DNA from 2 places in the uncultured Idiomarina sp. genome. Region 2 is predicted to be linked to the other one. Evidence: predicted binding sites of a transcription regulator. Region 2 holds the regulator's gene; the other holds the start of a gene.
What was found. The regulator LexA, encoded in region 2, represses DNA repair genes until DNA is damaged. The targets are predictions, from matches to a motif close to TACTGTATNNNNATACAGTA.
Positions count from the first base shown of each region.

Region 1: the regulator LexA is predicted to act here: its motif matches at 4,427-4,446, upstream of recN (DNA repair protein RecN).

Region 1 covers NZ_CAXGLS010000017.1:29,744-42,280, reverse strand. Annotated here, with positions in the region: gene dnaJ (molecular chaperone DnaJ) at 1-510, opposite strand, end outside; gene dnaK (molecular chaperone DnaK) at 612-2,537, opposite strand; gene grpE (nucleotide exchange factor GrpE) at 2,662-3,336, opposite strand; gene nadK (NAD(+) kinase) at 3,481-4,362, shown strand; gene recN (DNA repair protein RecN) at 4,479-6,143, shown strand; gene bamE (outer membrane protein assembly factor BamE) at 6,222-6,581, shown strand; gene ABNS04_RS06185 (insulinase family protein) at 6,596-9,316, shown strand; gene ABNS04_RS06180 (GGDEF domain-containing phosphodiesterase) at 9,464-12,537, shown strand, end outside.
Region 2 covers NZ_CAXGLS010000005.1:28,519-41,055, forward strand. Annotated here, with positions in the region: gene ABNS04_RS02625 (polysaccharide deacetylase family protein) at 1-198, shown strand, start outside; gene ABNS04_RS02630 (SCO family protein) at 195-815, opposite strand; gene cyoE (heme o synthase) at 825-1,721, opposite strand; gene ABNS04_RS02640 (COX15/CtaA family protein) at 1,731-2,723, opposite strand; gene ABNS04_RS02645 (hypothetical protein) at 2,733-3,275, opposite strand; gene ABNS04_RS02650 (SURF1 family protein) at 3,272-3,964, opposite strand; gene ABNS04_RS02655 (DUF2909 domain-containing protein) at 3,996-4,211, shown strand; gene ABNS04_RS02660 (cytochrome c oxidase subunit 3) at 4,215-5,093, opposite strand; gene ABNS04_RS02665 (cytochrome c oxidase assembly protein) at 5,107-5,676, opposite strand; gene ctaD (cytochrome c oxidase subunit I) at 5,681-7,267, opposite strand; gene coxB (cytochrome c oxidase subunit II) at 7,278-8,402, opposite strand; gene ABNS04_RS02680 (hypothetical protein) at 8,692-9,111, opposite strand; gene lexA (transcriptional repressor LexA) at 9,108-9,725, opposite strand; gene plsB (glycerol-3-phosphate 1-O-acyltransferase PlsB) at 9,872-12,322, shown strand; gene ubiA (4-hydroxybenzoate octaprenyltransferase) at 12,348-12,537, opposite strand, start outside.

The DNA.
Region 1 (12,537 bases), on a different contig from region 2:
GTGACAGTGACTACAGGTTTCTGGTCGTGTGCCTTTTTTCGCACCTGAGCCGTCGCAGTCCTCACATTCCACCATGGTCGGAATTTGCAATTCGACTTCTTTACCTTTCACCGCGTCTTCTAGCGACATTTCTAGATTGTAACGTAAGTCCGCACCGCGCTGAGGACGCGCTTGCTGACGACGACCGCCACCAAAAATATCACCGAATACATCGCCAAAGATATCAGCAAAATCGGCACCACCGCCACCGAAACCACCGGCGCCCGCTCCGCCACCTTGGCGAGCTTGTTGAAACGCTTCGTGCCCATATTGATCATACATCTGGCGTTTTTGTGGATCCGACAACACTTCGTAGGCCTGTTTAATTTCCTTAAACTTGGCTTCTAACTCTTTATCACCTTTCGTGCGGTCTGGGTGGTACTTCATCGCCATCCGCTTGTAGGCTTTCTTAATATCTCTCTCATTGGCGTCTTTGCCGACACCTAAAATCTGATAATAATCCTGCGCCATAACCGTAATCTTCTGTTGTGATTTTACACCTGTCTAAAATAAATACACGGGCATTACCTTTCGGCAACACCCGTGTTGATATCGAAGTTGCCTAATTAAGCTTACTTCTTATCGTCGTCTTTCACTTCCTCAAATTCAGCGTCAACAACGTCATCATCTTTAGATGATTGTGCTTGCTCTGCACCGGCTTCTGCACCACCTTGTTGTGCTTGCTGTTGCTGAGCAGCTTCCATCAGTTTTTGTGAAGCTTCCATCAACGCTTGAGACTTCGCTTCGATAGCATCTTTGTCGCCGTCTTTAGAAGCTTGCTCAAGTTCGTCGCAGGCGGTTTCGATGGCTTTCTTATCATCTTCTGACAAGGCTTCGCCGACTTCTTTCAACTGATTACGCGTTGCGTGCACTAAGCCGTCCGCTTGGTTACGCGCTTGCACTAACTCTTCAAACTTTTTGTCATCTTCAGCGTGTGCTTCCGCGTCTTTAACCATTTTTTCGACTTCATCCTCATCAAGACCCGATGAAGCTTTGATGGTGATCTTCTGCTCTTTACCGGTGTCTTTATCTTTCGCCGACACATGTAAGATACCGTCAGCGTCAATGTCAAAGGTCACTTCGATTTGCGGTACACCGCGCGCCGCTGCACGAATACCTTCGAGGTTAAACTGACCTAGCGATTTGTTATCGCTTGAGCGTTTACGTTCACCCTGCAATACATGAATCGTTACAGCTGACTGATTGTCTTCTGCGGTCGAGAATGTTTGCGATTCTTTTGTTGGAATCGTGGTGTTTTTCTCGATCAACTTGGTCATTACGCCGCCCATGGTTTCGATACCTAATGACAGCGGACAAACGTCAAGCAGCAATACGTCTTTCACATCGCCTTGTAAAACACCGGCTTGAACAGCTGCACCTAGTGCTACGGCTTCATCTGGGTTGACGTCACGGCGTGGCTCTTTGCCAAAGAAGTCAGTCACGGCCTGTTGAACCTTAGGCATACGTGTTTGACCACCGACCATGATGATGTCTTTAACATCGCTCACTGACATATCAGCATCAGCCAGTGCTTGCTTCAATGGCTCAAGCGACTTCTTAATCAAGTCTTCAACCAACGATTCTAATTTAGCGCGTGTTACTTTAATCGCTAAGTGCTTAGGACCGGTGTTATCAGCCGTGATATATGGCAAGTTGACTTCCGTTTGTTGCGCAGAAGACAGCTCGATTTTCGCTTTTTCGGCGGCTTCTTTCAGACGTTGCATCGCCAAAGGATCTTTACGTAAATCGATGCCTTGATCTTTCTCGAACTGCTCAACCAAGTAGTTAATCAAACGGTTATCAAAGTCTTCACCACCTAAGTGCGTGTCACCGTTTGTCGCCAGTACTTCAAAGGTATGCTCGCCTTCGACTTCGTCGATTTCGATGATCGAGATATCGAACGTACCACCACCTAAGTCATAAACAGCGATAACGTTGTCGCCGGACTTCTTATCCATGCCGTAAGCCAGTGCAGCTGCGGTTGGCTCGTTGATGATACGCTTAACTTCTAAGCCCGCGATTTTACCAGCGTCTTTTGTTGCCTGACGCTGAGCATCGTTAAAGTATGCAGGTACAGTGATAACCGCTTCGGTGACTTTCTCACCTAAAAACTCTTCTGCGGTTTTCTTCATTTTCTTCAATACTTCAGCAGAAATTTGCGGTGGCGCTTTTTTATCGCCATCGATTTCTACCCATGCATCGCCATTGTCCGCTTTGACAATGTTGTAAGGCATAATACCAATGTCGCGCTGAACTTCATCATCTTGGAAACGACGACCGATCAAACGCTTAATCGCAAACAAGGTTTTATTCGGGTTGGTGACTGCTTGGCGTTTCGCCGGTGCGCCTACCAAAGTTTCGCCATCGTCGGTAAATGCGACGACAGATGGGGTTGTACGATCCCCTTCACCGTTTTCAATAACACGAGGTTTGCCGCCGTCTAAAACCGCGACACATGAGTTTGTTGTACCCAAGTCAATGCCGATGATTTTACCCATAATTAATCTCCACTACTTCTATTCTGTTCAAACCGCTCTGGTTTGAGCGTTAATGATTTCGATAACTGTTATTTGGGGGCTGTATCTAAAATTACAAGCCCTAAAACATAATTTCTCTTACAAATTATGCTTTTGTATCCACGCCGCCGTTACTATTACGTGCCACCATCACCATGGCTGGGCGCAGTAAACGTCCGTTGAGCTCATACCCTTTCTGCATAACGGCGATAATCGTGTTGTTTTTGTGCTCCGCCGACTCTTGCATCGACATCGCTTGGTGCAGGTCTGGATTAAAGACCTCGCCCTCTTCGCCGACCGCTTTTACGCCAAATTTATCCAGCGTTGATGTCAGACTTTTATACGTCAGCTCAATACCTTCTAAAAAGCTTTTTAACTCTGGGTTTTCGGTATCAGCCGCTTGCATCGCGCGCTCAAGGTTATCAACACTCGTGAGTAGCTCGTTGGCAAACTTCTCTAACGCAAATTTATGCGCCTTCTCAACATCTTGACTCGCGCGACGACGTACGTTTTCCATTTCCGCCTGACTACGCAATACCGACTCCTTTTGCTCGTTAACTTTGGCTTCGGCCTTAGTTAACGCGAGCTCAAGCTCCGCAATACGGTCCGCTTGATTGTCTGCCGCCGCAGCTGTTTGCTGCTGGGTCTCTGGTTGTTCGTCGCTACCAAGCGCCTGTTCAGCTGCCTGCTCAGCCGCCTCTTTTGCGGCCTCTTGTTGAGCGGCTTCTTGTGCTTGCTGCTCAAAGTTCTCAGTTGTTTGATTTGGTTGCTTATCACTCATAACCCATACTCTTTAAATGTCGAATGAACGTATGCGTTGTTATGTGGGGATAGTCCGATTAAGATTCAAGACCTTTATTTCGCTTGATAAAAATTAACGCAACACGTAGCGTTAACTCACGACTAGAGGATAGCGGTAAGCCCTATGAAACAACCCGCATTTAAGCGCGTCGCGCTTTTAGGAAAAATTAATGATACTGGCACTCGTCACACACTTGAGGCACTTATTAGTGCCTTGTGCGAAAGTCAGTATGAGGTCTGTTTGGAAGAACGCTGTGCCACCCAGGTACAACCAAGCAGTTGCATCGACACGGGCTCACTTGAGAAGTTAGGACAATGGGCCGACATTGCGGTAGTCGTCGGCGGTGATGGCAATATGCTCGGTGCTGCCCGCGCACTGTGTGATCATGATGTGGCGGTTATTGGAGTGAATCGAGGTAACCTTGGCTTTCTGACCGATTTAGCGCCAGAGGACGCAGTGAGCGCGCTGATGGATGTGCTAGCGGGTGACTATGTAAGAGAAGAGCGCTTCTTGCTCTCGGCCTCGGTTAAAGGCGAGTCAGTTAAACAACAAGGTGTGGCGGTGAACGAAATTGTTCTTCATTCAGACAAAGTCGCTCACATGATCGAGTTTGAACTTTATGTCGACGATCAATTTGTCTTTTCGCAACGTTCCGATGGCGTCATCATCGCGACACCCACCGGCTCGACGGCATACTCTCTGTCCGGCGGTGGTCCTATTCTGCATCCTAACCTAAATGCTATTACCTTGGTCCCCATGTTTCCGCATACACTGAGTAGTCGTCCGATTGTACTCGACGCAAACTCCCGAGTACGACTACGTGCAGCCAAGGACAACGATCATTTACAAATCAGTTGCGACGGTCATGGGCGTCTTGATGTCATGCCAGGTGATGAGGTCATTATCGAAAAACACCCGCATACCTTGACGATGGTGCATCCGACAACACACAGCTACTACCATGTATTACGTAACAAATTGGGTTGGGGCAGCCGTCTTTTCTAACTGACTAAAAAAAAGTCACTCTTTGCATTGCAATTGCACAATAATACTGTATAACTACTGTATATACTGTATAGGTAAACAGTATTACTGTTCTTTTTATTGTGAGGAGCCCAGCCATGTTGACTGAGTTACACATTCGCAATTTTGCAATCGTCAAGCAGTTAGATATCGAGTTTAAAAACGGGATGACCGCCATTACCGGTGAGACCGGTGCGGGTAAATCTATCGCACTGGATGCGCTCGGGCTATGCCTGGGTGGACGTGCCGATGCCAACTGGGTGAGACCGGGCTGCGACAAAACGGACATCAGTGCGCGCTTCACTATCACTCACGACAGTCCCGCTCACCGCTGGCTCGTCGACAACGAGTTTGATGATGACCTCGAGTGTGTATTGCGCCGTACTATTAGTAAAGATGGTCGTTCACGGGCTTGGGTTAACGGCGCACCAGTGACGCTCACACAGCAACGCACATTAGCGCCAACATTGGTCAATATTCATGGTCAGCATGAACACCAGCTGTTGGTAAAAGAAGAGCACCAGCGCGAATTACTTGACCAGTTCGCTCAGCATGCTGAACTTATTACAGAAGTACAAGAAAGCTACCGTAACTGGGCGGCTACCGAAAAGCGTTTTCGCCAACATCAGCAGCGCAAAGAAGAATTGGCAGCACAGAAACAACTAATAAGTTATCAGGTTAAAGAGCTTAATGAATTTAATATCGGAGAGGGCGAATTTGAGCAACTTGAGAGTGACCACAAACGGTTGACTCATGTTCGCGCCTTAACGGAAAACAGTGCCTTTGCTCTAAATGCGCTTTATGACGGCGAGCACAATAATGTATCGGGACTCATTCAAGCCGCCCACGGCCGATTGGAAGAATCAGCCGAGCTCGATGAGCAGATTCAGCCTATTTTAGCACTGCTTGAACAAGCTAAAGTTCATATCGAAGAAACAGCATTAGAACTGCGTAATTATCAAGACCAATTAGATATTGATCCTGAGCAACTCGAAGTCACTGAACAACGGATGAGCCAAGCGATTGCGCTCGCTAAAAAACATCATGTCGCGCCACTCGACCTTTATCAACATCATCAGCAGTTGCAACAACAATTGGATGAACTCGAACGCGCTGAGGAAGATAACGAACAACTCGCTGAGCAACGTCAAGCATTACGCACCGTTTATCGACAAGCGGCGCTTAAGCTGTCGACAAGCCGGAAAAAAGCAGCGGACAAACTGAGTGCCGAAATTTCCCGCGCCATGCATAAGTTAAACATGCCCCATGGTGAATTTGTCATCCAAGTTGATCATGATGACAAAGCCACAGCAACGCTCTGGGGCACCGACGAAATCTGCTTTACCGTGACCACCAACCCTGGGCAGCCGCTACAAGCGCTTAGTAAAGTTGCATCGGGCGGGGAACTATCACGCATCAGTCTTGCCATACAGGTCATGTGTGCCAATCAAAATACGGTACCGACCATGATGTTTGACGAGGTCGATGTCGGTGTGAGTGGACCCACCGCAGCGGTTGTGGGTTCAATGTTACGGAGTCTAGGCGAGCAGTGCCAAATTATCTGTGTCACTCACTTACCGCAAGTGGCTGCTAAGGGACATCATCAAATGCAGGTACTCAAACAAACCGATGGCGCACAAACAGAAACGCAAGTTTGGCAGCTTAACGAAGAACAGCGAATTGATGAGCTCGCTCGCTTATTGGGTGGCGATAGCATTACCGAAAAAACTAAAGACAACGCCCGGGAGTTACTTATTCATTAAGTTTTCCTGCGCCAATGCTAGCTAACTCGGTTTTGTTTGTTTATCATCGGTGACAACATTTAACGGTAAGAGTAGTTAATGAAACAAATCGGAAAAACTTTGGCCGCTGTTGCGGTCGTCGCAGGTCTCTCAGGTTGCTCAGTGTTAAACGATTGGGTATATCGAATTGATATTCCTCAAGGTAATTACCTTGAACAACGCGATGTCGACAAATTACGCGTAGGTATGTCACAGGAACAAGTTGCTTACGTATTAGGGCGTCCGGTCGCTGAAAACAGCTTTAACAGCGAGCGTTGGGTCTATGTTTATGACATGAATCCAAATGAGGGTGAACCTTTCCATAAGGAATTGATACTCGATTTTGAAGACGGTCAACTCGCCCGTTTGTCGGGTGATTTTGATAAACCAGAAAACTTCGATACCCCGCTCGAACCTTAATGGGATAAGTTCCTATGACGCAACCGCTCATAGAAGAGCTCGGTGAAGTTATAAAGAGCCCAAAAGATCCGCGGTCTTTCCGTACACTAAAACTGCCCAATGGACTGTCAGTGGTGTGCGTTCAGATCCCACACAGTAAAAAGGCATCGGCATCGCTGGCTGTGCGCGCGGGTCATTTCAATGACCCGCTTGAAACCCAAGGTCTCGCCCACTTCCTAGAACACATGCTGTTTTTAGGGAACGAACGCTTTCCGGATGCTAACGAGTTCCCCGAGTTTTTGAGTGCCTACGGTGGACAACAAAACGCTTGGACAGGCTCTGAATTCTGTAATTTTTTCTTTGACTGTCAAACCCGAGCTCTCTCGCGAGCATTAGATTATTTCTCCGCGATGTTCATGGCGCCGTTATTTGACGAGTCCTTAATCAATAAGGAACGTCAATCAATCGACTCTGAATTCCGCTTAAAAGAGAAAGATGAACTTCGGCGTTTATATCAAGTACACAAGACAACATGTAACCCCGAGCATCCCTTTAGTAAGTTTTCGGTAGGTAACATGGATACGCTGGCAGAAAGCGATAGCCACTCGTTAAAAGACCAGTTAAGTGAGTTCTTTCGTGCTTTTTTCAATGCCAACAACATGCGGCTTACCATCGTTGGCGCGCAACCGGTTGATGAACTCGCCGAGTTGGCGCAACACTACTTTTCGGACATCAGCAGCGGTCAAGAAAATGATCCTAAATCGCTCGAGGCGCTGCCACTGTACTTACCCTCCCAGTTAGGCGTATTCATTCAAGTTAAGCCCGTGAATCCGGCTCGTCGTCTGATCATCACGTTGCCCCTCCCTGGCATTGATGACGACTATAAGAATAAAACAACTAGCTTTATTGCTCACATTCTTGGCTATGAAGGCCCTCATAGCCTCTATGCAACGCTTCGGGCGCGTGGATGGGTTAATAGCCTCTCCGCGGGCGGCGGTATGAGCGGTAGCGGCTACAAGGATTTCAACTTAAATATTCAGCTTACTGAGGCAGGTGTTGTTCACGCCCTACAAGTAGCGCAGGCGGTGTTCAACTATATTCAGTTGATTGCAAGTTCTGGACTCGAGGCTTGGCGCTACGAGGAGAAACGGCTCACTTCCGAACTTTCATTTCACTTTCAAGAGACACCGCCCGCCGGTGAACTGGCTCCTCAACTGTCTGTTAATGCGCACCACTATCCCATCCACGATGTGGTTTACGGAGACTACCGCATGGATGGACTGTCGGTTGCTCGAGCTAAACAAACACTGTCTTTAATGGCGCCCGAACGTGCCCGTATCACGCTGATCCATGGCGATGTAGAGACCGATCAACAAACAGAGTTATATCACACACCCTTTAGTATCCGTGCATTGACAAAAGAGGAATTAAACACTCTTAATAGCCCAGCGGGCACTTTTAGTTATCAACTACCAGCGCAAAACCCTTATATCACTTCTCATGTTGAACCTTACCCGCTAGAGCGCGAGCTCAGAGAGCCCGTGGCGTTGATAAAAAGCGACAATGTCACCATCTGGCATTTACAAGACCCTGATTTTAGAGTGCCCAAAGGGCATATCTATTTAAATCTCGAATCGCCAGCGGTCAATCAGTCGGCGACTCACTTCGCTGCGGCACGTCTTTGGTCGGAACTATTAATCGATTCGCTGAATGAAGCACTTTATGACGCTGAGGTCGCTGGCTTACACTTTAATATTTACCCGACCCAGTCCGGTATGACGATTCATACAATGGGTTTATCAGCGGGTCAATTGCCACTACTACAACAGTTAATGAAGCAGGCTTGGAAAGTAAAATTTAAGCGTGGTCGATTCAATTCTATCGCTCAGCAACTTAAGCATAACTGGCAGTCCGCCCACAACAATCAGCCGCTCAATCGACTGTTTGCTGAGCTTAATTTGACACTACAGCCGTGCCTGTTCTCGCTCTCCGATATGGCCGAAGGCTTGAACTCATTAGACTATAAAGGCTTTTCGCAATTAAGTAGCGAGCTTTTTAACTCCATGGGGGTGTCGGCTTTAATACATGGCGATTGGCAAGCTAAAACCGCTTTTGAATTACATCAACTGATACGTGACAGCGCCTCAGGACGGTTAACGGCCTCCCCTCCTCAATTACAACCTAAGCGTCTTGAACCTCACACGCACATTCACCGAACCGTGGAGCAAGCGACTGGCGACAATGCCGTATTGGTATACTTTCAGGGCGATAACGACAGTGCTGAACAGCAAATTACGTGGATGTTAGCGCAACAGTTGCTTAATGCGAGTTTATTCGACGAACTCAGAACCCAGCGGCAACTGGGTTATGTCGTTGGGAGCCAGTATTTCCCTGTTCGACGCCTACCGGGTTTCATGGTGTTTGTGCAATCACCGACGCATAACACGTCCGCCTTACAGGAACATATTCACACCGTATTGCACGATAAAATTGAACAGCTCGACAACGTGCTGACATTACAGCGCTGGAAGCATGCTAAACAAACCCTATCTGAGCAATTAACGATAAACGATCGCAGTTTGCGCGCCCGTAGCCAACGCTTTTGGGGAGCGATTCAAATGGCCGAAACTGATTTTGATCGTAACGTTGAAATGAGCGCCGCTCTGGAGCGACTACAACTGTCCGACTGGATAAGTGAGGTAAAGCGTTTAGTTATTAAACAACCTCGTAAAATTGTACTGTTGTCATGCCAGTAGGAGATATTATAATAGCTTTGACAGTCAAATCGCTTTAAGTTAGCTTGTAACACTGAGTTAACAAATAATAAGAGCTGTGTAGCAGCCAACAATCGGGTCCTTCAGTTGCGTGCTTTAACCATCACTTTAGTTTGCCTCGTGTTTAGCTTGGCTCTGTTTAATCCAACCTGTCAAGCTCATGATAACCCTCATGTGACTCAGCAAATCAGCGCGCCCATTATTGATATAGAAACAGGACCACGCGGATTTATTTGGCTTGCGACATCGCAAGCGCTCTATCGGTTTGATGGTTCTACCCTTCGCGAAGTTCAATTTAGCAATGTGCTACAACCACAAGATTTACCGCAATTGCACTGTCTTACTCGTAGAAAAAATGACGCTCTATTGATTGGCAGTGATAAGGGTATTTATCAGCTACCGTTTGCATCTAGCGCTTTAGAAGCGTCAATGCGTTTGAGCAGTGAACACTTACTTGATGCGCGTATTCACCAGATTGCGATACCTCAATCAACACCTCTTTTGGCAGTCAATAAACACACGCTACTCGTGGAGCATCAAGGCGAATTACTCCCACAACCATTACAATATGACGACGAGCCAATACGTAATCTTCATTTCGTTAAGCCGGTTGGCGATTGGACTTGGTTAGGTGACGGCAAACAAGTTTATGTTTGGGATGGACTGGGGAGTAACTTATTTAAATTAACTATCGACAACCCAGTGACCGAAAAGTTACCACCCGGTCAGCTCGTTGATATTGCCGAAACTGATCATGTTCTCTATCTGCTTTACACGGATAAACTGGTTCGACTTGACCAACGCTATCGGCTCATTGATGAGACACCGCTAACCAACCTTGGTATCGCCGACCTGCCGTTACAATTAAATGTAATGCCAAGTGGGGAGTTAAAACTGCTCACCCAAGCAAAGTTATATGAACTCTCATTAACACCAAGCGGTCAATTCAGCGCGACCCAAACGGCTCGCACCAAACATATCAAAGGCCCATGGTCGCAGCATTACGTAAGCGGCCAGTTTGAGATCCTACTCAATACAAAAGGATACATTGAGGTTTTACACGCTCCCCCCACCTCGGACAATGCACTCTGGGTCAGTGCCGAAGCGGCGCCATCCGGTCAGGTCAATATCGACTATGCGATCGCGTCATTCGATCTGGAACAGCCGCAGATGTTTGAATACCGAATTGAACCTCTACAAACAACTTGGCAAAAGACATTTCAGCCCTTACAAAGACTCAGCCTAAAAAATTTAGAGGACGGACAGTACACGCTTGATGTCAGAGCATACCTACCTGAGCAAGATAGCTGGGTAAGCGCAAGTCAGTCCTTTACAGTTAAAGCGAACGGCTTCACAGCGATGCACTACCTATCGATGATTATCGTGCTTCTTGCACTTGCCATTTTATTCATCTTCCTTTTACTTAAACGAAAAGCCCGTGCTTACCATAAACTCACCGAAGCACATACGTCGTTGCATCAATTACTCAATGGCACCCAACAACAAGTTTGGCATTGGAACCTCGTCAATAGTGAAGTTGAGCGTGTGCACATATGGTCACACTGCCCACATTTTCCTCTTGATGGTGTAAGATTTGGACTCGGCCAATCGGACCAAAGTAACGTTCACCCAGACGACATAGGTGAGCTAACTGCGGCATTGGAGCAGGTAAAATCGGGTCATATCTCTCATTATCAATGCACTTATCGAATTAAGAACGGCCAACAATGGCTGTGGGTACTTGAGCGTGGCGAACTTGTTGCAGCCGAAACGTCAGGAAAGCCAATCAAAGTACAGGGTACGCTGAGCGATATTTCCGATATTATCAATAGTGACGAGCGCATTGATATGCTCGCAACCTCGCTAACAAATATTTCAGATGGCATCTGTATCTTCGATCGGTTCTTTAGAAAACGTGAAATCAACACGGCATACGAACGAATTACCGGTTATCAGCGAGAACAAGTCATTGGTCAGGCGTTCGCACTGCCACATTACGATAGAGATTTTACGGATCAAATCAAACACACAGTGCTTCGGGAAGGAAGTTGGTCCGGCGAAGTCACCGACTTCAATGCGGATGGCGCCGAGTTACTCCTCGAGCTCACGTTAGATGCCGTTCGCAATGACAGTGGCGAGATCAAATTAATTGTCGCAAGCTTTTCTGATATTACTGAACGTCGTAATACGGAGAATGAATTACGCCGGTTATCAAATACCGACAGCCTCACCGGTTTGCCAAATCGCTCATACTTTCAGGTAAGTCACTCAAATCTGGTTCGCAAACGAGTCGCTCATGCACTGTTGTTGTTCGATTTAGACGACTTTAAGCGTATCAATGATTCTCTTGGTCATGAAGTGGGCGACGAACTTTTATGCCGAGTCGCCGACCGACTCGCTGAATTAGGTCGCCGGCAAGACACGCTTTATCGCCTAGGCGGGGACGAGTTTGGCATTCTCATCGAAGATAACACAGATATTAACGTCATCAGCACCATCGCCCAACAGGTGAATACTGAAATAGCAAAAGCCTATCGTATTAAAGGACATGAGATCGCCTTAGGTAGCTCAATTGGCATCGTGCTTTATCCTCACGATGCACATACCTCACAAGAGCTTCTACAAAAGGCAGATACGGCGATGTATCATGCTAAACAAAGAGGCGGCAATTGCTATCAGTTCTTTAACGCGTCGATGAACGAAAATGCCATCCAGCGTCTCGTGTTGGAGAGTCAAGTGCGTCACGCGATTCGCACCCATCAAGTCGAGGTGTACTATCAACCGAAAATGGAAATTGCGACGGGACATATTTCCGGGATTGAAGCACTCGCCCGCATTCGCGACGAATATGGTCAGTTCATCAGCCCCGCGCAGTTTATTCCACTGTGCGAAGAAACAGGTCTGATTATTCCGCTTAGTGAACAAGTATTACGTACCGCTTGTCGAGACATGCGCCAGCTACTGACGCTACAAGGTGCGCCTCGCAGTGTTGCAATTAATCTGTCGGCAAGGCAATTCACTCAATCGAGCTTAGCGTTGTTTATCGAACAAGTGTTACAAGAAGAGGAAATGCATCCCCGCCATATCGAGTTTGAGATTACGGAAGGCATGGTGATGAGCGATCCCGAGCGCGCGATTGCGATGCTGGAAAACCTTGCAGATATGGGCGTACAACTTGCACTTGATGATTTTGGCACGGGCTA
Region 2 (12,537 bases):
GCATTGCGCTGTTTTGCAGGAAGTGATGTGCTTGAGCCGCATTGGGACTCTGAAATGCAATTTAGCGTGACACCTAAGAACGACATCCCTATGGGACGCTCTCGTATCAATTGCACAGCTCCGAGTACCAGTGGTGGTTATCATTGGTTCTCGGTGGCGCTCATTCGTCCCGATAGTCAGGGTAACTGGCCCGACTAGCCCGCTAATATAGCAAAATCGCGTACTAGCTGTTCCATATCGACTGTTGGAATAGCGCCCGGCTCGTGAGTCGCATTAAAGATAGCGAGCCGCCTCCCGTTAGGATTCACCAAAATAATCGCTGCACTGTGATTGACCAAATAATTTGTTTCCCCTTCTTCAGGAACTGAATACATTAACCCTAAATCTCTGACAAATGGGAACAGTTGTGGGTGCTCAGCGCGCACCCCAACGAAATGTTTACCGAAGTAACCCGTGTACTCCGTTAAGCGCTCCAGTGAATCTCGCTGAGGGTCGACGGAGATCATCCAAACTTTGACCGGGACATCAGCATGAGCTTGCAACTGCGGCAGAATTGTTTTTAGAGAAGAAAGCGTGGTCGGGCAAATATCCGGACAATAGGTGTAGCCCGTAAAAAGTAACGTCCACTGACCCTTTAACGCTTCGTTATCAAGGGTTCCACCAGTAGCCGTGGACTCAATCTTAAAAGGAGCGAGTGCCCTGGGTGGATCATATACCAAGGCTTCCGGCTTTTCTTGCGGCATTGTGATAAAAGCCAAAGCCCCGGCAGCGGCTGCCAATATTCCACCGATAATTATAAGCCAACGCGATTGCATGGTATGTCCTTACAAATAATGATCAACTAAGAGAATGACGAACATTAACATCAGATGCCAAATGGAGAAGGTGAACATGCTATATGCCGTATTTTTCTCCGGTGCATATTTAAGCTTCCATGCATACCCCAAGAAGATCATGTTTAAAGCGGTTGAGCCAATCAAATAAAGCACGCCTGACATACCAACGAGATAAGGCAGAAGACATACCACCGATAGCAAAATAGTGTATAGAAAGATGCAAGTCTTGGTAAATTCGACGCCATGGGTAACCGGTAGCATTGGAACTTTAGCTCGCGCATAGTCCTTTTCTCGATGCACGGCGAGTGCCCAGAAATGGGGCGGTGTCCAGGTAAACACGATCATGACTAAAAGAATCGCAAAACCGTGGATTTCATTGGTCATGGCTGTCCAGCCTAACAGCGGTGGCGCTGCACCTGCCAAACCACCAATTACAATATTTTGTGGCGTGGCGCGCTTTAAAAACATGGTGTAGACCACTGCATAGCCCACCATACTGGCAAAGGTTAACCAAGCGGTTAGTGGGTTTACCCACGCGTACAACATGACAAAACCTACGAGCCCCAGGAGCGTAGCAAAGGTCAATACACGCGTTGGTGAGAGACTTCCTTGTGGTAACGGACGACGTAAGGTTCGCGCCATTTTGGCATCAATATGGCGGTCGACTAAGTGATTAATCGCCGCTGCGGCGGCAGACATTAGACCAATACCCGCGAGGGCCGGAATCAGAGTCCAAACGGGCAACGCGTTCTGCGTCGACAAACACATGCCGACCACCGCCGTCAGAAGTAGCATGGCGACGACCCGTGGCTTTGTGAGCTCTAGATATTCGCGCCATTTGATGATGGGGTGTTCGAGCTTTTTATGGCTTGTTATGGTTTGCATAAACACCTCTTACGCTTTGCGTGAAAGATTATAATTGAGTGCAACGAGTGACAGCAGTAGTAGCGCACCCACAGCGTTGTGTGCGACAGCGACCGGTAAAGGAAGGCTGTAAATTACATTGCTAAGGCCAAGGCTGATCTGGACTATGAGTAATAAGGCTACCCAAGCTAATGAACGTCTAAAAAAGCCAGACTGAGCTTTGCGCCGACATTTAAATAATAGCCAAGCTAACACCAGTGTAGTAAAGATCGCACCAAAACGATGCATGATGTGCATTGTCATTCTATCGTCGTAATCATGGGCGCCAAATTGATAACTCGTTGCTTCAGGTACACTGAACGCGCCCGCAAAATCGAGCTGAGAAGACCAATTACCCTCACACACGGGTAGCTCGGTACAGGCGACTGCCGCATAGTTTGCGGCAACCCAGCCACCAAGCGCTATTTGTCCGATAACGACTAACAACGCAAATAGTGCCAGTCCACGATATTTGCGTAGCTCCGGGTCGCCTCCTCCCAATCGGTAGGGTTCTAAACGCAGTGATAGCAGGAATAACAGCGACAGTACGCTAAAACCACCGAGTAAGTGTCCCATGACAATGAGTGGCTGCAGGTTCATTGTGACAGTGAGCATGCCAAGCGTTGCCTGGAATATGACTAATAGCAAAATAAACAAAGGTAACTTCTTAGGCGTTGACTTTGAGTCGAACGTAGAACGTCTTTTTAATACTGAGCCGACAGCGATGACTAGAATTAAAAGACCTAACGTGCCAGCAAAGTAGCGATGAATCATTTCATTCCATGCTTTATGGTGTTCAAGCGGCGCATCAGGGAAACGCATTTGTGCTTCAGCAACATGATGCTCTTGAGTAGGAACACTCATAAACCCATAGCAGCCAGGCCAGTCAGGACACCCCAAACCCGCCTCGGTAAGTCGGGTATAAGCACCGAGAACAATTACACAAAATGCTAAAAGCAAACTGATTTTAACGAGTGTACGCATGAGTCAATCCTACCCAATCCGAGAAAGCTTTAACATTTTGCGAAGGTCAGCCAAGATGTTCTTGCCTTCTAAAACCATCGTTTCATGATCGGCATAAGTGGGGTAGTGCAGCATGACGTGGCCTTGTGGATCGATGATAAATACATGATCTGACGGAATGACCTTAACGGCGTTTATGATCTCGGGTGACTGTATGGCTACAATATCCTGCCAATGAGGCAACTCGCGTTGTTTGGACACCGTGTGTGGTGATAGCACGACGGGGGTCACGCGGTCGCTATCTTTTCCCAAAGCCACATCGAGTTGACCCAGCACATATAATGTATTCTTACATTGCTGACTGCACTCGTCCGGCATTCGATAAGCGACGCGCCAACCTTCCGGTAACACTTCGAGTTGCGATAACGTGAGCGGTTGCTCAAGCAACACGCCTTTATTGGTAGCGGGCTGATACCAGTGTGTTTTAAGGGTCAGCCATGCGCCTATGACGGGCAGAGCGAATACTGCAATAACAATGAGCAACGTGCGTTGTGAGCGTGTGAGGGAGCTCATGGTGTCTCCTCTTGTTTTGATTTATTTAATTTGTATAGCACTACAAGGTATACCACTAAGCAGGCAATAGCGAGTGAAAACCATTGTACCGCGTAAGCCTGATGTTTTTCCGGTGCCATGACTTGAGGCTCCCACTGTTGCCGAAAACCTTTCAGTTGTGGCGAAACCAACAATAGCTCATAAGGTTTTAGCGCTATCCCCGTGTGCTCACTAATGGTTTGCGGGATAAACTCTTGGACGCGTTTTGGCCATTTCGTGTGTTGCTCCTCAAATACTTGAGAAATAAATTGATTCGCCTGAGGGATGCGAACTAAACCTTCTATTGTTAATTCCTGTTGCGGTAACTCGACGGTTGGAATTTCTGAGCGGGACCGTGGCGCCGCTATCCAACCTAAGTTAACAGGTAACAGCTCGCTTAATTGAGTGCTTTTGAGTAAAGCAATGACGTGATAACCAGGTTGCCCTTCAACCATTTGATTATCGAGCAAAAAGTAGCGTTTAGTATCGATTTGGCCTGTAACGCTAATTAACTCGAAGCGGTTTAGGGAGTTGCGATCCGATAGTCTGTCTGTCAGTGGGCGAGCCTGCTGATTTTGTGCCTGCGCAAAATCGGTGAACAGCTGTTGTTTCTGTTGAGCGCGATCGAGTTGCCAGAATCCCAACTTGACCAAAATGGCAATAGCAATCACAGTAACTATTGACGCTACTAAGGGGATTTTTATGTTACTTCTTTTCAAACTCATTATTGTCGCGCTTCTTCTTTATATGATTTTTAATTTATTTCGCGCTCTGTTCGTGATGTTGAGCAATGACCCAGAAAAACCGCCGATGTCGCGTTATTTAGGACGTCGGGTGGGTATCGCCGCGATCGTTTTACTGCTCATGGTGATCGCGGCGTATGCAGGCTTTTTACCGTTTCATCCAAGGCCCTATTAAGCCTTAAAGCACATACACAATCACAAATAGGCAAATCCACACCACGTCAACGAAGTGCCAGTACCAACTGGTTGCCTGAAAGGCGAAATGCTTTTGTGGCGTGAAGTGTCCTTTAAGCACGCGTAAAAACATAATGATCAACATCAGTGTGCCTAGCGTGACATGCATGCCATGGAAGCCTGTTAGCAGATAAAAGGTGTTTCCGTACACGCCAGATTGTAAGGTGAGTCCCAACTCCTCGTAAGCATGCACATACTCAGTGCCTTGCAAATAGAGAAATATCATGCCGAGCACTATTGTTAGGCCAAGCATTGCAGTGAGTTGGGTCCGTTTGTTTTTCTCCAGGCCCACGTGGGCAAAATGGCAGGTTATCGAACTGGTGATCAAGATGACGGTATTAATCAATGGTAATCCGTACCAGCCCATCGCTTGTGTTTTGGTTCCACCCGGTGTTTCAACGAGAGGCCATTGAGCAACGAACTGAGGCCATAAAACTTCACCTGTCATGACGTTATTGCTGGCGCCATCTAACCAAGGCACCGCAATCATTCGCGCGTAGAAAAGCGCGCCAAAAAAGGCACCAAAAAACATCACCTCAGAGAAGATGAACCAACTCATACCTTGCTTATAAGAGGTGTCGAGTTGATCGCTATGAAGTCCGCTCATTGTTTCATTGATCTGATCGCGGAACCAACCGAACAGCATCACCGCAATGACACCAAATCCGGCGAAAAGAACGTGCGACCCCCAACCTTGCGTATCGCTGGTTGCTTCAATAACGGTATGGGCGGCGCCCCATGCAATTAATCCTAAGCCAAGCGCTCCCACGATGGGCCAAATGCTTGACGGTGGTACATAATAACTTTGTTGTTGTTCTGCCATAACGACGTATTCCTTATTCTGTTGACTCAAGCAAAGCCAGAGCTTCTGGCGTCGCGTTGGCTGTCATATCATACAGCGTGTATGACAGGGTGAAGGTGGTGATATGGGCTGGAATGTCAGGGTCAATATAAAACTGCATTGGCATTTTGGCATCGTTGCCGGCGGCCAGCGGTTGCTGATTGAAACAAAAACATTCGACTTTATTAAGATAAAGTGATGCCTCTGCTGGCGCGATAGAAGGAATCGCTTGAGCGACCATATCATCAGGCGTTGGGTTCGCGGCAAGAAAGTTTACGACACGTACTTCGCCAGGATGAACGCGCACCTCTTTAATTTCCGGTTCGAACTTCCACGGAATGCCTTGTGCTGTTCGCGTAATAAATTGCACTCTAACGGTACGACTTTTATCGACCTCATGTTGACTGACCGCAGCAGGTTCGTTGTTGGTACGTCCGTTAAACCCGGTGACCTCGCAAAATACGTTATACAACGGTACCAGCGCAAAACCAAAGGCAAACATGCCTGCTACGGTGAGTAGCAGGCGTTTGACGATTTTACTATTGTTAGCACGTTTATCAGACATAAGATCACTCCACTTTGGGTGGTGTCTCAAACGTGTGATAGGGAGCTGGTGACGGAACGGTCCACTCGAGGCCTTCCGCGCCATCCCATGGCTTGGCTGTTGCTTTTTCGCCACCACGCGCACATTTGATCACCAACCATAAAAAGAGGAGTTGTGATAAACCAAAGGCGAAGCCGCCGATACTGGTGATTTGGTTGATATCTGCGAACTGCACCGCGTAGTCGGGGATACGACGAGGCATACCGGCTAATCCCGCGAAATGCATTGGGAAAAACAACACATTAACCGAGATGAGAGAGCACCAGAAGTGCAGCCTTGCCAATGTTGTATCGTACATGTGTCCGGTCCACTTCGGCAGCCAATAATAGCTTGCTGCCATGACAGAGAAGATTGCTCCGGTTACCAACACGTAATGAAAGTGAGCGACGACAAAGTAAGTATCATGATACTGGAAGTCGACAGGGGTCATCGCAAGCATGACACCGGAGAAGCCGCCAATCGTGAACAAAATCACGAATGCGAGTGCGAATAGCATGGGAACCTCAAACGAAATCGCGCCTCGCCACATCGTGGCAACCCAGTTAAAGACTTTAACGCCTGTCGGTACAGCAATTAGCATCGTGCAGTACATGAAAAAGAGCTCGGCGAAAACGGGCATACCTGTAGTAAACATATGATGTGCCCAGACCAGAAACGATAAAATGGCAATCGAGGCGGTTGCATACACCATCGAGGAATAACCAAATAATTTTTTCCTTGAGAAAGTCGGTATGATCGCTGAAATAATGCCGAAAGACGGCAATATCATAATGTAGACCTCGGGGTGACCGAAGAACCAGAAAATATGCTGGAACATGACCGGATCACCGCCGCCGGCGGCATTAAAAAAGCTGGTGCCAAAGTACTTATCGGTGAGGACCATCGTCACAGCGCCTGCAAGTACAGGCATGACGGCAATCAATAAAAAGGCAGTAATTAACCACGTCCAGACAAATAAAGGCATCTTCATGTAAGTCATGCCCGGCGCGCGCATATTGATTATGGTTACGATAACGTTGATCGCGCCCATAATGGATGAAATACCCATGATGTGTACGGCGAATACGAACAGCGCTGTGGAGTCATTACTGTACGTTGTTGAGAGCGGCGCGTAGAACGTCCAGCCAAAGTCGGGACCGCCGCCTTCCATGAATAATGATGACAAAAGAATCACGAAAGCGAATGGAAGAATCCAAAAGCTCCAGTTATTCATGCGCGGCAATGCCATATCAGGTGCGCCAATCATCATCGGCACCATCCAGTTCGCAAGTCCCGTAAAGGCCGGCATTACGGCGCCAAAAATCATAACGAGTCCGTGCACGGTGGTCATCTGGTTAAAAAACTGAGGCTCCACCAGTTGTAAACCCGGTTGAAAAAGTTCGGCACGAATGACCATCGCCATTGCACCGCCAACAAAAAACATAATTAAACTAAACCACAAATACATCGAACCAATATCTTTGTGGTTTGTGGTAAACAACCAACGAGTAATGCCAGACGGCTTATGATCGTGGTGTGCTTCGTGATTGTGATCGTCCACTACTGTGCTCATCACCGTCTCCTTATTTATTCATTGCTGCGTTAATGTCGGCGGCTTGTACCATCTCGCCCGTATCATTACCCCAGGCATTACGCTCGTAAGTAATAACAGAAGCCAGCTCTTGCATTGTTAATTGCTGGGCAAAAGCTTGCATCGCTGATCCTTGGACACCGTGCAAAACAATATCAATGTGCTTATCGATATTTTCTGGCTTAGACGCAATCGGACTGCCTGCAAGCGCAGGGAAGGTGCCTGAAATGCCTTGACCGTTAGGCTGATGGCATGCAGCACACGTACTGTTATAAATTTTTTCACCCATCGCCATTAACTCGTCCATCGACATTTCCATATCAAGCAACTCTTGCTGGCGCTTTTGCTCGGCAATTTGCTTTGCTTCTGTCTCGTCGATCCATTTAGCGTAGTCTTCAGGGGTCTTTGCAATTACAACGATGGGCATAAAGCCGTGGTCTTTGCCGCACAACTCGGCACACTGACCGCGATAAATACCGGGTTCATCAATTCGAGTCCAGGCTTCGTTAATAAAGCCGGGGTTGGCATCCTTTTTAACGGCAAAATCTGGTACCCACCAACTGTGGATAACATCGTCAGAAGTGACGAGAAAACGAACCTTTTGACCCGTCGGCAAAACAAGTGGGTTATCGACCTCTCTAAGGTAGTTTTCACTCTTATCAAACTTATTATCTATTTGTTGTTGTTGAGTCGCTAAGCGACTAAAAAATTCTACTTCGCGATCAAAATATTTGTAGTGCCATTTCCATTGGGATCCGGTGACCTGAATAGTTACGTCAGCATCTGATGTATCTTCCATTGCTATTAAGGTCGATGTTGCAGGTATCGCCATACCCACCAAAATAAGGAACGGAATCAGCGTCCAAAGAATTTCAACCTTTACATTCTCATGGAACTTCGCGGGCTCACGACCGCGGGATTTGCGGTGTCTAATCATTGAATAGAACATCAGTCCAAAAACGACAACACCGATCACACAGCAGATATAAAATATCGTCATGTGCAAGTCGTAAACGTCCCGACTGACTTCTGTTACACCTTTCGTGAGGTTGAGGCTGCGCTCTTGGGAAAGCGCAGATGCACTATACAACAGGGGTAGTGCCCATAACGGCTTCATTTTCACGTGACTTCTCCTCTCATTCTTCTCTGCTTGAGCAAAATGCTAGCTTGGAAGAACAAAGAGGTAAGCAGAAAAAGGAACAGCTTCTCCCCAGAAATCACTTTCTCTACCAACTCTTTGTTGTAGTTTATAAGTTATACTAATTTATATAGTTGGGTAGTATCATTTATTAACTAAAATCTACACAAAGATCTAGATCAAAAACGTTAAATGGTTAAAAAGTGTCCATAAATGTTAAAAAAAAGGCTGCCGAAGCAGCCAGAAATGTATTAACCCTGTTGGGGGATTAGTGCAGGTGGGGGGTTAATACATCCTCTTCAAACATGAAGCTCTGGGTTTGGCTCACTCGAGATGATAGACGAATACGCTGCGCAGCGCGCTTGTCGAAGCCACTAACCCAAGCGACCACAACGTCACTGGTTCCTGATAATACGGCTTGTTCGAGTGCCCATGCGCGATCGTCCGTCTTGCCTGGGCGTAGCCAACGAATACGTTGGCGAGGAATACCTGCGTTAACAAGTTGTTGTACAAAACTGGCCTGTCCGCCGATAACTGTAATCCAGCGCTGTCCGATGCTGTGTACTGCCGCTTCAAGTGCCGCTGATAAACTAGGCGGAACAACATTAGGCGTAATCACTTCGGGCTGTTGATTGTTGTATGTCCATAGTCCAGGGTGATTGCTGCTGTTTGATTGTAGTCTTTTCATAAAGATGCTCCGTTACGAATGATGCCAACGGCAAGTCCTTCGATAGCAAATACTTGCTGGGCAAGGTCGACAACAATCGTAGAGAACTCTTCGTTCTCGGGATGCAATAGTACTTGACGACCTTTTTGTTCAAACCGTTTAACCGTGACTTCGTCTTCAACGCGGGCGACTACAATCTGCCCATTGCGCGCTTGTTCAGTTTTATGGACAGCGAGCAAATCACCGTCCAAAATTCCAATATTTCTCATGCTCATCCCGTTAACACGAAGCAAAAATTGTGCACTGGGATAAAACATTGATTCATCGAGTTGATAATGGCGTTCGATATGCTCTTGGGCCAATATGGGCTCACCAGCTGCCACTTGACCAATGAGCGGCAAGCCAAGCTCTTCTTCTATATCTTCAGCCACTAAGCGAATGCCGCGAGACATGCCCGGCATGATTTCAATCACGCCCTTTTTGGCTAACGCTTTTAAATGCTCTTCAGCAGCGTTGGCTGAGCGAAAGCCCAACCGACTCGCGATTTCGGCGCGCGTAGGCGGCATACCGGTTGCTTGTAAGTTATCTTTAATTAACTCAAGAATTTCGGCTTGTCTGGGAGTCAGTGGACGCATATCAATTACCTGTTTATCTGTACAGTATACTGTGAGTATATACAGGTATTGGTGAGATGCAAGTCATTTTATTCGACGACTTTTTCGAACGGAATTGTTATGATTATTGTCTTACTGTTTTAAACGCAAGGGTAGCAAGGAATATCATGACCGCGGTGAGTTGGAGTTACGCGCTCTTTAAACATCCTATCCGTTGGATGACACGAGCAATGACCATAATTGATAAACCTGAGGCCGATCAGGCGGATATCACGGCAGCACCTGTAGTGTACGTGATGCGCTCAAATGCCAAGTCTGACTTCGCTATTTTGCAGCGTTCCGCGCGTGAAAATCAGCTACCCGATCCGCAACAGCCCCTTTACATCAACGGAAAGTCGTTTGATCGAGTGCTACTGTTACCGGAGCGCGATGACGCCGCTTCAGCACGAGCACTTTCGCAATTTCAAGCGCTACTAGAAGCGCATCAAGCCGATCCTGAACTGGATGTACAATTACTCCCAGTGGGGATATTTTGGGGTCGCAAGCCCGGACAAGAGGCTCACGCGGGAAATGCCATGACCGGTGACTTAGATAACCCGGGGCATTTGCGTAAGTTCTGGTTGATCATGTTGTCCGGGCGTCAAGTTCTATGCCGCATGTCGCGTCCTGTAAGCTTAGGCCAGATGAGTCGTCAAAGTGGCGCCGATTATCGTATAGCGCATAAACTAGCGCGTGTGGCTCGGGTCCACTTTGTACGCATGCGTTATGCGGTTGCGGGTCCTAAATTGAGCGATCGCAATGAGCTTTTGAACCAGCTTCTAAAAACACCGGCGCTTAAAAAGGCGATAAAAGATGAGCAGCGCTCTAATAAAGTGGATGAGGCGCAAGCCTTAAAAAAGGCTAAAGGCTATTTAAACGAAATTGCCGCCAACTACAGCGAAACCTTGGTACGTGTATTAGATCGCTTTATGACATGGATGTGGAGTCGAATCTATAACGGTATCGATGTGCGAGGCGCCGATGAAGTGCGTAAGCTTGCCCAGCAAGGGCATGAAATCATTTATGTACCTTGCCACCGAAGTCATATGGATTACTTGCTGTTAAGTTACGTTATCTATAAGCAAGGTCTTGTACCTCCGCATATCGCCGCAGGGGTTAATTTAAACTTTTTCCCTGTGGGTTCGATTTTCCGCCGTGGCGGCGCATTCTTTATTCGTCGTTCGTTTCGCGGCAACAAGCTCTATTCATCTGTATTTCGTGAGTATCTATGCTGGTTGTTCCAGAAAGGCTACCCGGTCGAATACTTTACCGAGGGTGGACGCTCACGTACGGGGCGTTTATTGCCGCCTAAGACGGGTATGTTTGCCATGACCGTGCAAGGTATGTTGAGAGGTCAGCAAAGACCGATTTCGATTGTACCCGTGTACTTAGGTTATGAGCACGTAATGGAGGTAGCAACTTACCTCAAAGAGCTCAAAGGTAAAAATAAAGAGAAAGAATCGTTGTTCCAAGTTTTGAAGTCCGTCACTAAGCTGAAAAACTTTGGTCAGGGATTTGTTACTTTCGGCTCGCCCATCGATTTAAAAGCCTATATGGATGACCATGTTGATGACTGGCAGCGTTCTGTCACACGAGGCGCAGAAGAGCCCGAAAGACCCAGTTGGTTAACACCGACGGTCAATGGCTTAGCCGAGCAAGTCATGCGCGGTATCAATGATTGTGCGGCTGCCAATAGCGTTAATCTCACGGCATTGGCGCTATTAAGTTCGGAGCATAATGCGCTAACGCGAGAAGAACTGATTGCCCAAATCAATGTTTACCTGAATTTACTACGCGAGGTGCCATATACGCATCACGTCAACGTACCTGAGCAGTCAGCAGAAGAGCTGTTGTCGTTGGCGCTACGCACCGATAAGTTTGACGTAGAAGATGACTCAATGGGGCAGGTCATCTCCTTGCACGCAGCGAATGCTATTGCAATGACGTATTACCGAAATAATGTACTTCACTTAATGATATTACCCGGTGTGATTGCATCTTTGATTCATGCCAAGCAAAAAGTGAACGTCACAACTATTATCGAGCGTTGTAGCGCGGTATACCCCATGTTGCAGGCTGAGTTATTTTTGTCACACAGCGACAAGGATTTAGATACTTGGGTGCGTGCTATCGTAGAAGAATTAGAACGCCAACAGCTTATTAGCCTTGATGGTGAGATGGTGCGCGCAGCAAACCGCGAAACGGCGGCGTGGTTACAACTTAAATTATTGGCGGGCAGCGCAAGCGAGACGTTACAGCGTTATGCAATCGTTTTAGAGTTGTTGCAGCAAGCGCAGCCGATTAAGCGTGCCGAACTTGAGCGTCAGTCGATAACGCTCGCTGAACGACTCAGCTCGATTCATGGCATTGATGCGCCAGAGTTCTATGATAAGAAAGTCATGACAAGTTTTATCGCAAGCCTTAAGGCCCAATCTCTCTTGCAAGTCAACGATGATGGCGATCAAGTGGCTGCGCCTGAAATAGGTCCATTAAGTGACGACATAGATGAGTTGCTCGATCCGACAATCTTGCAGACGATTCGTCAATCGGTGCAACAGTTGATGGTCAGCGCAGACTAAATGCGTTGACCATCCGCTCGACTCATTAATACCAGTAGTGAAGCGCAAGGCTGACGCCAATAACCATTCCAATGTAGTGATTATGCAGAAAGGCTTGGAAACAGGCCTTAGGTGCTCGTTCTCGTATCATCCAATGTTGATAACTAAACAGACAAGCGGCGGCTATGAGACCGAGCCAAGCGTACCACTGCACATTGAGGTGATGCCAAACCACG